4 regions of the Variovorax sp. PAMC26660 genome follow, and region 4 is predicted to be linked to each of the others. Evidence: predicted binding sites of a transcription regulator. Region 4 holds the regulator's gene; each other region holds the start of a gene.
The links. Region 4 encodes sigma-54, which starts transcription at its own class of promoters, with help from an activator protein. Its sites were predicted from a motif close to TGGCANGNAANCTGCTTT; they were not measured.
Positions count from the first base shown of each region.

Region 1 (3,202 bases), 2.9 Mb from region 4:
TTCGCGGGCGCGGCGCAGTTCGGGGCTGTCCTCGGTGCCGTCCAGCCATTCAGGCGACCAGACGCGGTTGAGGTTGTGCACGAGCTGGCGGCTGTCGAAGGGCAGCGCCTCGTTGAAGGACTCGTAGGCCGCCACGTTGGCAAAGCTCACCGTGAGCGTGCCGATCTTGGGGCGCACGTTGGTGTCGAGCAGGTGGGTGGCGGCGGTCATGCCGCAGATTTCGTTGCCGTGCGTGAGCGCGTTGATCAGCACGTGCGGGCCGGGCTTGCCGGACTCGAAGCGGTGCACGTAGTCGATGCCGGTGTTGCCCTTGCGATAGGCAGAGAGGTCGCGGGGCAAGACTTCGAGAGCGGGGGGAGATTGGGTCATGGGGGCTTTGGGGGGGTGAAGCGGAGCGGTCGGGCGAGTTTGCTACAGATGGCAATTTTTCGCCTCGCGCGCCCTGCCTCACCCCGCCTGCCTCACCTTGCCCGCCCTGCGCGCAGGGCGCCCGCCTTACCAGTTCACCTCGCGCTCCGGCGTGGCCGAGATGTGGTGGATCGACAGGTCGGCGCCGTCGTATTCCTCTTCCTGCGACAGCCGCAGACCCATCGTCGCCTTGAGCGCGCCATACACCACCGCGCCCGCCAACGCGGCCCATGCCACGCCGATGACGGTGCCGATGAGCTGCGCCCACAGGTTCACGCCGCCGATGCCGCCCAGCATCTGCGTGCCGAAGATGCCGGCCGCAATGCCGCCCCAGGTGCCGCACAGGCCGTGCAGCGGCCACACGCCGAGCACGTCGTCGATCTTCCATTTGTTCTGCGTGAGCGTGAACATCTTGACGAAGATGGCGCCCGCCACGCCGCCTACCACCAGCGCGCCCAGCGGGTGCATCAGGTCGGAGCCGGCGCACACGGCCACCAGCCCGGCGAGCGGGCCGTTGTAGACAAAGCCCGGGTCGTTCTTGCCCATGGCCAGCGCGACCAGCGTGCCGCCGACCATTGCCATCAGCGAATTGACGGCCACGAGGCCCGAAATCTTGTCGATGCTCTGCGCGCTCATCACGTTGAAGCCAAACCAGCCCACGCACAGCACCCATGCGCCGAGCGCAAGAAATGGAATGTTCGACGGCGGATGCGCGCTGAGCGAGCCGTCGCCCCGGTAGCGGTTGCGTCGCGCGCCCAGCAGCAGCACCGCCGGCAGCGCGAGCCAGCCGCCCACGGCGTGCACCACCACCGAACCCGCGAAGTCATGAAACTCGTGGCCGGTGAGCGAGGCGATCCAGCCCTGGATGCCAAAGTGCTTGTTCCAGGCGATGCCCTCGTACAGCGGATAGACGAAGCCGACGATCACCGCCGTGGCAATCAACTGCGGCCAGAACTTGGCCCGCTCGGCGATGCCGCCCGAGATGATGGCCGGGATGGCTGCCGCGAAGGTCAGCAGAAAGAAGAACTTGACCAGCTCGTAGCCGCTTCTTGCCGACAGTTCGGTGGCGCTCACGAAGAAATGCGTGCCGTAGGCCACGCCGTAGCCGACCAGGAAGTACACGATGGTCGACACCGAGAAGTCGACCAGGATCTTCACCAGCGCATTGACCTGATTCTTCTTGCGCACGGTGCCCAGTTCCAGAAAGGCAAAACCGGCGTGCATGGCCAACACCATGATGGCGCCGAGAAGGATGAACAGCGCGTCTGCGCCCTGTTTGAGTGCGTCCATTGGAGCTTCTTGCAGTTTTTGATTTGAATTGGTGCGTCGCACCCGAATTGCTCGGGCCGCCGGCGCAAGAAAGCAAAATTGGTGCCCGGAAGCTCTTTGATGGTGCGAAACGAACCATTAACGGGACATCTCGCGTCCATTGCGCACCGGAACAGGCCGTCCGATCGGCCAGGGAGGACTCAGCCCGCGCCGGCGCGCAGTGCGTCCCGATAGCGCCGGCTGCAGGGCACGGTGGTGCCGTCATGCATGTGCAGCCGGGCTTGCGCCCGGTCGATGGTGATGCACTGCTCAACCCAACGCATAGCCGTTGGGAGAGCAGCAAAACCACTTGTTGATACTGAGACAAGCCCGCGCGCTGCGCGCGCTTCTGCGGTCTGAAAATCGCGCGCGGTTTGACGCTGCGAGAACGCGCGCAGCGCTTCCATGGAGGATGCGCGTGCGGCGTTGACTTCGTGCTGACGTGCGCCGAGGTAGCTCATCCGCCGGCCTTCGCAATGAGGTAGAGAGCGCACAACGCCCACACCGCAAGGACCGTGATCAGAAACGCTCTCATAGCATGACCTCGATCAAGTGCGAAGCCTGCGCGCGAAGGTTGGACGCCAAGACGCGCTCGTACTGCGACAGCGAGCGCTGTGCGCCGCCGTCGAGGCCTTCGAGCCAGTAGCGAAGGCGCAGGAAGTTGCGAGCGTAGGCGCTCATTTCCACGACCTCACTTCACGGCGAATGTCGATCACGAGCCACCAGACGACCGCCCCGCACACGATGACGTTGACGACCAGCCAGGGCCACGGGGAAACTTGAACTTCGGTCACAGCGATTCGCCCGAGACGGGCACGCCGTTCGCCGTGTAGCTCAGATCGATTGCGATCTGGCCCGCGTCGGCGGTCACTTCGATGGACAGACCATCGAGGCCATCAGCCTCGGCGTCGCGCATCAGCCCGAGGACAGCGCCCTCCAGTTGCGCGAGCCGAGCGGCCTGCATCGCATCACGCGATTGCATGGTGCACCCCTCAAGCCTTGGGGAGCGGAGCGAGGCGCGGAGCCACCGCGAGGTTCCCCGAGCGGTCCACGTACAGGCTTGCGGGGTGCAGCTGGTATTCCCCGACTGCGTAGACGAGCGGCTGGCCCTGCTCGTTCTTGTCGAGGATGATTTCGGTTTTCTCGGGGAACGGACTCGGCTTCCCATCCTTGCCGATGGTGTGCAGATAGACCGTTTGAAAGTCCATGTTGTAGGCCTTGCCCGAGGTCTTGCCGATGCCCGATTGATTGCGGGTGAGGACGGCCGGAATGCTGACTTTGATCATGTGGTGGCTCCTATCCGTGCGACGTTGCACGCGAAGGCCCTGCACGCAGGGCTATCGTGTGGAACGTCAGGCAGGGAGCGCGAACCGGTCAGCCAGCCAATCGGCCACCGGCAAAATGCAGCAGTTCCAAAGAGCCAGGGCAGCGAGGAACGAGGCCACGGCAAGAAACACGAACGCACCAACAAATTCAGGAGTCAGAG
Region 1 is NZ_CP060295.1:167,806-171,007, forward strand. It holds gene H7F35_RS00750 (succinylglutamate desuccinylase/aspartoacylase family protein) at 1-369, opposite strand, end outside; gene H7F35_RS00755 (ammonium transporter) at 496-1,698, opposite strand; gene H7F35_RS00760 (hypothetical protein) at 1,878-2,177, opposite strand; gene H7F35_RS00765 (hypothetical protein) at 2,248-2,397, opposite strand; gene H7F35_RS00770 (hypothetical protein) at 2,507-2,698, opposite strand; gene H7F35_RS00775 (single-stranded DNA-binding protein) at 2,709-3,002, opposite strand.
Region 1: a site for sigma-54 is predicted at 1,768-1,785, ahead of H7F35_RS00755 (ammonium transporter). Genes of this name have one in related genera too.

Region 2 (3,202 bases), 380 kb from region 4:
AACGAGATGGTTGCTGCATCGGAGGCGGGCTATTTGGGTGAGAGGAGCGTCTCTACGTGGCGCGAACACATGCGCGTGCTTAAGGAGTTGGGTTTTATCGACTATCGGCCTGGGGCCGCAGGTCCTATGCACTTCATTCTTCTGTTGAACCCCTACAAGGTCGCGATGCAGTTGCGGGCCAAAAAATGGATTCAAGAGGTTCAGTACACCGCCCTGTTCCACCGCGCACAAGAGATTGGTGCGGGCCCGGAACTCGATGCATGAGGTGGGCGTATGGCTGCGTTCAACAAGGCGGAGTTTTGGCGGGAGCTTAATGCGACTGACGAAGACTTCATCCGTAAAAAACATGCCTCGGGCGGGTATAGCCCTGCAAAGCACCGAGAGGTGACGGCTTGGATCAAGCTTCGGGATGAGCAAAAGCGCGAGGATCGAGAAGTCGCACAACACCGGGTGGTGGTGAGTTCCGCAAACACTCAGAAATACGCGGCCATGATCGTCGCAATAGTTACTGTGGGAGGGGTGGCCTTTGGCTATCTGTTTAAGTAACTAGCTCACAACTTTCGGGGTCTTTAGTCTTCATCATCAGCAGGCTGTGGCCGCCGGCCGCGGCAATCTCCAGCGCGCGCTTGGCGCCCGTGTGTCCCTTGACGTCGGCCAGGTCGGCATAAAGCGGTGCGATCACGCCGGATGCGGCGTGCACCCGTGCCCAGCCGTCGTCCGGCGCATCGGGGAGTTGCACGGCGGCATCACTGTCGACGATGAATTGCCGCACCACGTCCAGCAGATGCCGGGCGCCATACACCTCGCCGCCCGGGACCAGCGCGGCCTCTTGCGCACTGTCCATGGGCAGCACGAGCCGCGTTGCCACGCCACGCGTGTGCAGGGCCAGCGCCATCGCCAGGGTGCCGCGCACGGGGCGCAGTTCGCCCGAAAGGGACAGCTCCCCGGCGAACTCGTGACCGGCGAGCCGGGCGCTGTCGATCTGCCCGCTGGCCGCGAGGATGCCGAGCGCAATCGGCAAGTCGAAGCGGCCCGAGTCCTTGGGCAGATCGGCCGGCGCGAGATTGACGACGATTTTTTTGTTGTTCGGAAATTCCAGCCCCGCGTTCTGGATCGCCGAGCGCACCCGCTCGCGGGCTTCCTTGACTTCGGTTTCCACCAGGCCGACCAGCGTGAAGCTGGGCAGGCCGTTCGCCAGATGCACCTCGACCGTGACACTGGCTGCTTCCAGCCCTAGCAAAGCGCGGCTTTGCACCAAAGACAGACTCATTCTTCTCCCTCTCCCCAAGATGGTGCGCCCATCTTTCTCATGCCCGGTGTGGTGCAGCGCACGGGCTTCTGCAACCACTCGAAACATCCGTTGTAGCGAATTGGCTCCCAACTCGGGCCACGGCCATCGCCTTGAGGGGCCGTATTCGTGCACTTTGGCACGCTCCCTGCTTTGGGGGTCATCAGGTTCCACAACACTTGCGAGGAGTTTCCCGATGACGCACCGTACCGCCGTTCAGGCGCTGATCGTTCTGGCCACAGCATTGACCACGTCGGGCGCCGCCCTGGCGCAGACCGCAGCAACGACGGACGCCGCAGCGCCAGCGGCAGCTCCCGCCCCGAATCTCACGGGCAACGTGTCCCTGACCACCAACTACAAGTTCCGTGGGCAAGACCAGGACATGATCGGTCGCAACGACTACGCCAAGACCAAGGGCTTCAAGCCCGCCATCCAGGGTGGCCTCGACTACGCCTTCGGCGACAGCGGCTTCTATGTGGGCAACTGGAACTCCAGCGTCAACTGGCTCAAGGGCAACAGCATCGAGACCGACCTCTACGGCGGCTACAAGTTCAAGGCCGGCCCACTCGACATGGACGTCGGTGCACTCACCTACATCTACTCGGGCAACTCGGCAGGCAACACCACTGAGTTGTATGTCGGCGCCACCTACGCCAACGACACCATCGGCTCGTTCACCGCCAAGTATTCGCACACGGTGTCGAAGGACTACTTCAACTTCGCAGGGAACAAGGGCGGCTCGGGCCTGAAGGGCACCAACACCGGCTACCTGAACCTGGCCTACAGCAAGGAAATCTTCCCCAAGGTCACGCTGAAGGCGGCCGTTGGCTACACAGCCCTCTCGAGCGACATCCGCAGGAACACGCCCTACAAGAGCTACGTCGACTACAACATCGGCGCCGCGTACGACTTCGGCAATGGCCTGTCGCTGACCGGCTCCGTGCAGGGTGCGAACAAGAAGAGCGCGTACAACACCGCGGCCGGCCCGGTGTACGACTTCGGCCTGTACACCGCGCAGCAGGTCTACTCGCCCAACAAGGCACGCTTCATCCTCACGCTGACGAAGACGCTGTAAACAATCACAACGAGGCGCGGCCCAAGCTGCCGCACCATTTCATTTCCATCCAAAGGAGCAAATCATGAAGCTGGTCACAGCCATCATCAAACCGTTCAAGCTCGACGAGGTGCGCGAAGCACTGTCGGCCATCGGCGTGCAGGGGATCACCGTCACGGAGGTCAAGGGCTTCGGTCGCCAGAAGGGCCACACCGAGCTGTACCGCGGCGCGGAGTACGTGGTCGACTTCCTGCCCAAGGTAAAGATCGAAGCGGCCGTCTCCGACGACCTCGTCGATCGCGTGATCGAAGCCGTCGAGGGTGCGGCACGCACCGGCAAGATCGGCGACGGCAAGATTTTTGTCTACAACCTCGAACAGGTCGTTCGCATCCGCACCGGCGAAACAGGCCGCGAAGCCCTCTGACCGAGTCCTGGCACGAAAGAACAACGATTATGAAAAAACTGCTTGTCTCTCTTGCGCTCGGTTTGAGCGTGTTGGCCGCCGGCACCACCGGCTTTGCGCAAACGCCCGCAGCGGCCACGGCCGAAGCGCCGGCCGCTTCGGCACCGGCTGCGGCTGCTCCCGCAGCGCCGGCCGCGCCAGCAGCCGCCACCGACGCGGCGCCCGCTGCTGCGGCACCCGCCGCCGCACCGGCACCGAAGATCGACTCCGGCGACACCGCCTGGATGCTGACCTCGACCCTGCTCGTGATCCTGATGACCATCCCCGGCCTGGCGCTGTTCTACGGTGGCCTGGGCCGCTCGAAGAACATGCTGTCGGTGCTGATGCAGGTCTTCGTGATCTTCTCGCTCATCAGCATCCTGTGGGCCGTCTACGGCTACAGCATCGCCTTCTCGGG
Region 2 is NZ_CP060295.1:2,727,914-2,731,115, forward strand. It holds gene H7F35_RS13150 (hypothetical protein) at 1-264, shown strand, start outside; gene H7F35_RS13155 (hypothetical protein) at 274-546, shown strand; partial or broken gene H7F35_RS13160 (magnesium chelatase domain-containing protein) at 578-1,270, opposite strand; gene H7F35_RS13165 (TorF family putative porin) at 1,485-2,363, shown strand; gene glnK (P-II family nitrogen regulator) at 2,428-2,766, shown strand; gene H7F35_RS13175 (ammonium transporter) at 2,796-3,202, shown strand, end outside.
Region 2: a site for sigma-54 is predicted at 1,426-1,443, ahead of H7F35_RS13165 (TorF family putative porin). Genes of this name have one in related genera too.

Region 3 (3,202 bases), 3.1 Mb from region 4:
ATCGAGTCCCGACGGTGCGGATCGGGTGCCCTCCAAAGGCACCATGAAAACGCACTTTCAGTCCGCCAACGACAAACAGCGCTCCGACACGCTCCTGATATTTCTGCCCGGCGCGTATCTCAAGCCCGAAGAATTCGAGCGCGAAGGCTTCATCAGCGCCGTCAGAGAGCGCCACCTCGCCGCCGACTCCCTGCTGGTCGACGCGGACGTTTCCTACTACTACGACCAGACGCTCAGCGAACGCCTGCACGCAGACGTCATCGAGCCGCAGCGCGCAAAGGGCTACACCTCGATCTGGCTCGTGGGTATTTCCATCGGCGGTTTCGGCGCATTGATCCACGAACTGGCGCGGCCGGGCTCGGTGGATGGCATCGTTGCATTGGCCCCGTACCTGGGCCGTCGCGTGCTCGGCGCGGAGATCAAGAAAGCCGGCGGCCTGCGCACCTGGCAGGCGCCCACCGGGCCGCAGCCCGACGAAGAACCCGACCGCAAGCTCTGGCCCTTCTTCCAGCAGTACCTGGAGGCCAAGCCCTCCAAGGACCTGCCGCAGCTCTACCTGGGTTTCGGCCTGGCCGACCGCTTTGCCAGCAACCACAAGCTGCTGGCGGACGCCCTGCCCCCGGGGCGTGTGTTCACCACCGAAGGCGGCCACGACTGGCCCGAGTGGCGCCAGCTCTGGCGCAATGTGCTCGACGTGCTGCCGCTGCCTTCGCTCGGCCGCGCGCGCCAGCCCGCTATGCGGTCGTCGGTTGCAATGCCTCGGCCGTCAGCGATGCCATTGGCCATCGCGGCTTGACGTCGAAGGCATAGCGCTCGCTGGCCTGCGACAGGCCCGATTGCAGCCGCATGGCGGCGGCCATGGCGATCATGGCGCCGTTGTCGGTGCACAGGTGCAGCTCGGGGTAGTGCACGCGCACATGGCGCTTGGCGCACGCGGCGTTCAGTTGCTCGCGCAGGTTCTTGTTCGCACCCACGCCGCCGGCCACCACGAGCCGCTTGAGCCCCGTCTGGTCGAGCGCGGCGAGCGACTTCTTCAACAGCACCTCGACGATGGCCGCCTGCGTGGACGCCGCCAGATCGGCCTTGTTCGCTTCGAGCTGATCGCCCAGCTTCTTCGCCTGCGTGAGCACCGCCGTCTTCAGGCCGGCAAAGGAAAAATCGAGATCGCCGCTGTGCAGCAGCGGCCGCGGCAGCTTGAATGCCGTGGGGCTGCCGCCCTCGGCCAGCTTCGCGAGCCAGGGGCCACCCGGATACGGCAGGCCCATGAGCTTGGCGCTCTTGTCGAAGGCCTCACCGGCCGCGTCGTCGATGGTCTCGCCGAGCAATTCGTAGCGACCCACACCGTCGACCCGCATCAGTTGCGTGTGACCACCCGAAACCAGCAGCGCGACGAACGGAAACTCCGGCGGATCGGCGCTCAGGAACGGCGACAGCAGATGCCCTTCGAGGTGATGCACGCCCAGCACCGGCTTGCCCAGCGCCACACCCAGCGCACAGGCCACGCCGGCGCCCACGAGCAGCGCGCCCGCAAGACCCGGCCCGCGCGTGTAGGCCACCACGTCGATCTCGCTCAAGGAGCGACCGGCCTCGGCCATGACGGCCTCGGTCAGCGGCAGCACGCGGCGGATGTGGTCGCGGCTGGCCAATTCGGGCACCACGCCGCCGTAGGCCTGGTGCATGGCGATCTGGCTGTGCAGCGCGTGCGAACGCAGCAGCGGCAGCGCGTCGCCGAATGACTCGACCAGCGCCACGCCGGTTTCATCACAGGATGATTCGATTCCCAACAAGAGCATGGCGTCGAGTGTAGGTGGCGCCTGCCGGGCACGCCCGCCAAGGGGCAAGCGGCGCCCTCGAGGCACGGATGTTGCAGTGACAGAGTGCCCCTACCCGCGCGCTCCCCCACCCATGAAATCCGGACTGAACTTTCTGATCGCCGCCCGCCGCTGCGAAATCGACGAGCTGGACCAGCTCGCCCGCACGAGCGATCTGGTCGGCGTGATCGGCCGGTTGGTCCATGCACTGCAGCGCGAGCGTGGCATGTCGAACGTGTTCCTGGCCTCGCGCGGCGGCCGCTTCGCCGACCAGCGCGATCCGCAGATCGCCGAATGCCTGGCGCTCGAACAGGAGGTGCGCGCCGGTTTCGACCAGCTCGAAACCGAGGCCCAACATCGCGCCGGCCCCGGCAACGGCGCCCGCCTCTTCAGCCGCATCGCCTGGGTGCTGCCGGGGCTGGACGCGCTGCCCGCATTGCGCCGCCGCGTCGGCGCGCTCGAACTGAAGCCGGCCCAGGCCACCGCCGCCTTTGCCAAGCTCGTCGCGGGCCTGCTGTCGGTGGTGTTCGAGGCGGCCGATGGCGCCACCGACCCGGAGATTTCGCGCCTGCTGGTGGCGATGTTCAATTTCATGCAGGGCAAGGAGTTCGCGGGCCAGGAGCGCGCCTTCGGCGTCGCGGTGCTGTCGCAGGGCAGCAGCAGCGAGGTGCAGCGCCTGCAATGGCTGCACCTGATCGAATCGCAGGAGCGCTGCTTCCAGGTCTTCACTGATTTCTCCGATGCGGCACTGCTCGCGCTGTGGCGCGAAAGCCAGTCCGATGCCACGCTGGCCGAGCTGGAGCGCATGCGCCGCATGGGTGCCACCTCCGCGCCAGCCACGCCGCCTGACACGGCCGACGCCCAACTGAGCCAGACGTGGTTCGACTGCTGCACCCGCCGCATCGACGCCATGAAGACCGTCGAAGACCGCCTGGCCGCCGACTTGCGCGCGCTCTGCGGCCACAAGATCGCACAGGCGCGCAGCGAGCTGCAGAAATACCAGGAGGTGCTCGGCACGCTGGCCCCGCAAGCCGACGGCGCCATGTTCTTCGACGATGCCGATGCGCAAGCCGCCGCACCCGCCCAGTTCGGCCGCCACCTGGAGCGCTCCGTGCTCGACATGGTCCAGGCACAGTCGCATCGGCTGCAGGCCATGGGCGATGAACTCGAAACCGTGCGCGCCTCGCTCAACGAACGAAAGATCGTCGAGCGCGCCAAGGGCCTGCTGATGGCGCACCGGCGCCTGAGCGAAGAAGAGGCCCACAAGATGCTGCGCCAGACCGCGATGAACCAGAGCCGGCGCCTGGTCGACGTGGCCGAGTCGGTGCTGGCGATGGCCGACTACCTGCCGCTCGACACGCCGCCTGCGCGCTGAGGCCGAATGCGGTTCG
Region 3 is NZ_CP060295.1:23,118-26,319, forward strand. It holds gene H7F35_RS00125 (alpha/beta hydrolase-fold protein) at 44-796, shown strand; gene tsaD (tRNA (adenosine(37)-N6)-threonylcarbamoyltransferase complex transferase subunit TsaD) at 735-1,793, opposite strand; gene H7F35_RS00135 (nitrate regulatory protein) at 1,906-3,186, shown strand.
Region 3: a site for sigma-54 is predicted at 1,854-1,871, ahead of H7F35_RS00135 (nitrate regulatory protein). Genes of this name have one in related genera too.

Region 4 (3,202 bases):
AGACCATCCTTACACCCAAGGCCGTCCCGGCGCCTGCAGCCGGCGCTTCCGCCCCGGCCGGCGCGAAGCCTGCGGCAGCGGCGCCCACCCCGGCCGCCGGCAAGGGCCTGCGTTCGACCACCACGCTCGGTGCCGAGGGAGAAACCCGAAAGTGATCGAAACCGCTGGAACCCAGGACGCCAACGGCAAGCCGGGCAGCCGCCTGGTCGCGCGCGGCCTGAAGAAGAGCTACGGCAGCCGCACGGTCGTCAAGGACGTCTCGCTCGACGTGCAGAAGGGCGAAGTCGTCGGCCTGCTGGGGCCCAACGGCGCCGGCAAGACCACTTCGTTCTACATGATCGTGGGCCTGGTGCGTGCCGACGCGGGCGACATCACGATCGACGGCGAGCCCATCGCCCACATGCCGATCCACCGCCGTGCCCGCATGGGCCTGAGCTACCTGCCGCAGGAAGCCTCGATCTTCCGCAAGCTCACGGTCGAGGAAAACGTGCGTGCCGTGCTGGAACTCCAGAGCGAGCCCGACGAAAGCGGCAAGCTCGTGTCCCTGTCGAAGCAGCACATCGAAGAGCGCCTGACCGAGCTGCTGACCGACCTGCGGGTCGACCACCTGCGCGATTCGCCTGCGCTCGCCCTGTCGGGCGGCGAGCGCCGCCGCGTCGAGATCGCGCGCGCGCTGGCCACCCAGCCGCGCTTCATCCTGCTGGACGAACCCTTTGCCGGCATCGACCCGATCGCGGTCATTGAAATCCAGCGGATCATCAGTTTCCTGAAAGAGCGCGGCATCGGCGTGCTCATCACCGACCACAACGTGCGTGAAACGCTGGGCATCTGCGATCACGCGTTCATCATCAGCGACGGGCATGTGCTGGCACAAGGCACGCCCTCGGAGATCGTCGACAACGCCGAAGTACGCAGGGTGTACCTGGGCGAACACTTCCGGATGTAGGGAGGGCGGCTTTCCCCATGAAGCAAGGGCTGTCCCTTCGCGTCTCGCAGCATCTCGCGCTCACACCCCAGCTGCAGCAGTCGATCCGTCTGCTGCAGCTCTCCACGCTCGAACTGAGCCAGGAGGTGGAGCAGATGCTCGACGAGAACCCGTTCCTCGAACGCACCGCCGAAGAAGCGGCGCGTGAGGAGTTCGGGCTCGATGCCGTCGACACGCCGGTCCAGCGCGACGAGGCAGGCGAAGCCGCCGAAAGCGAATTCGCCTCGGCGCCCACCAGCAGCACGAGCACCGCGTCCACCGAGACCAGCACCCCGGGCGAATCCGACGGCCCCGCCGCCGAGATCGCCGAGCGCGAGCCCGACTGGGAAGGCGACGGCACCGTCGACATGGCACCGGACGACAGCGAGTGGGGCAGCGATGCACCCGCGCGACAGAACAACCTGGGCAACGACGAGCGCGCCGACGCCACCGAACTCGCACGCAGCCAGGAGTCGCTGCAATCGTTCCTGCACCGCCAGGCGCTGAGCCTGCGCCTGAACGAAAACGACTGCGCCGCGCTGCGCTTCCTGATCGAGTCGCTCAACGACGACGGCTACCTCGAAGACTCGCTGCCTGCCTTGGCTTCGGGCCTCGCGGGCGACGACAACGATCAGTTCGACGACCTCGTGCACCACTTTCAGGTGGCGCTGGGCCTGCTGCAGAGCTTGGAGCCCGTGGGCGTGGGCGCGCGCGACCTGGGCGAATGCCTGGGCATCCAGTTGCGCGCACTGGCTGCCGAAGACCGCGACATGGACGAAGCGCAGGCGCAGGTCTACAAGATCGCCATTGCCATCTGCAAGCAGCCGATGGAGCTGCTCGCGCGACGCGACTTCAAGCGGCTGGCCACGCTCACCCGCAGCAACGAGGAGCTGGTGCGCTCGGCGCTGCAGGTCATTGCGCGGCTCGAACCCAAGCCGGGGCGCCGCTTTGTCGACGTCGAGCGCAACATCGTCATTCCCGACGTGATCGTCACCAAGACCGGACGCGGCACCGGCATCAAGTTTCGCGTCATGCTGAACCCCGAGGTGATGCCGCGCCTGCGCGTGCACGACATCTATGCTGGCGCGCTCAAGGCGCACAAGGGCGAGGGCAGCCAGGCGCTGTCGCAGCGTCTGCAGGAGGCGCGCTGGTTCATCAAGAACATCCAGCAGCGCTTCGACACCATCCTGCGCGTGAGCAATGCCATCGTCGAACGGCAAAAGAGCTACTTCGTGCACGGCGAACTCGCGATGCGGCCGCTGGTGCTGCGCGAGATTGCCGACGAACTGGGGCTGCACGAGTCGACCATCTCGCGCGTGACCACCGCCAAGTACATGTCCACGCCTTTCGGCACGGTCGAGCTCAAGTATTTCTTCGGCTCTGCGCTGGGCACCGAGACCGGCGGCAACGCATCGAGCACCGCGGTGCGCGCGCTCATCAAGCAGTTCGTGACCTCCGAGAGCATCAAGAAGCCGCTGTCGGACAGCCAGATCTCCGAGATGCTGAAGGAACAAGGCATCGAATGCGCGCGGCGCACGGTGGCCAAGTACCGCGAAGCGCTGCGCATCGCGCCCGCGAACCTGCGCAAAGCCCTGTAGAAGACCGCCAATGGCCCATCGCCCACGGAGCCGCCTGCTGTCGCGCTGTGGACGTTGGGTCTTTTTCCTGGCGGTGGTGTCGCTGTTCGCCGGCTGCGCCAACTTGCCCGACGAGGCGCCGCGCCCACCCACCAAGGCCATGGCCGCATCGACCGACACCGCGCTCGGCAAGATCGCGCTGGCTTCCCAGCCCGACCCCGATCTGAGCGGCTTTCGCCTGATGCCGGGCGGCGACTTTGCCTTCGACACCCGCATCCAGTTGGCGCGCCGCGCCCAGCGCACGCTCGACGTGCAGTACTACCAGATCGAGAACGACGAGACCGGCCGCTACCTGCTGCGCACCCTGCGCGACGCGGCCCAGCGCGGCGTGCGGGTGCGCCTGCTGATGGACGACCTCTACACCTCGGGCGAAGACGAACTGCTGCTCGGCCTGGCCGCCACGCCGAATGTCGAGCTGCGCCTGTTCAACCCGTTTCCGGCCGGGCGCGGCAGCCTGCTCAAGCGCTTCACTGCGTCGCTGTTCGATTTCGAGCGGGTCAACCGCCGCATGCACAACAAGCTGTTCATCGCCGATGGCGCGATGGCGGTGGCGGGCGGGCGCAACATCGGCAACCAGTACTTCACGCGCACCTCGGGCGAG
Region 4 is NZ_CP060295.1:3,107,525-3,110,726, forward strand. It holds gene lptA (lipopolysaccharide transport periplasmic protein LptA) at 1-155, shown strand, start outside; gene lptB (LPS export ABC transporter ATP-binding protein) at 152-946, shown strand; gene rpoN (RNA polymerase factor sigma-54) at 964-2,562, shown strand; gene H7F35_RS14925 (phospholipase D family protein) at 2,573-3,202, shown strand, end outside.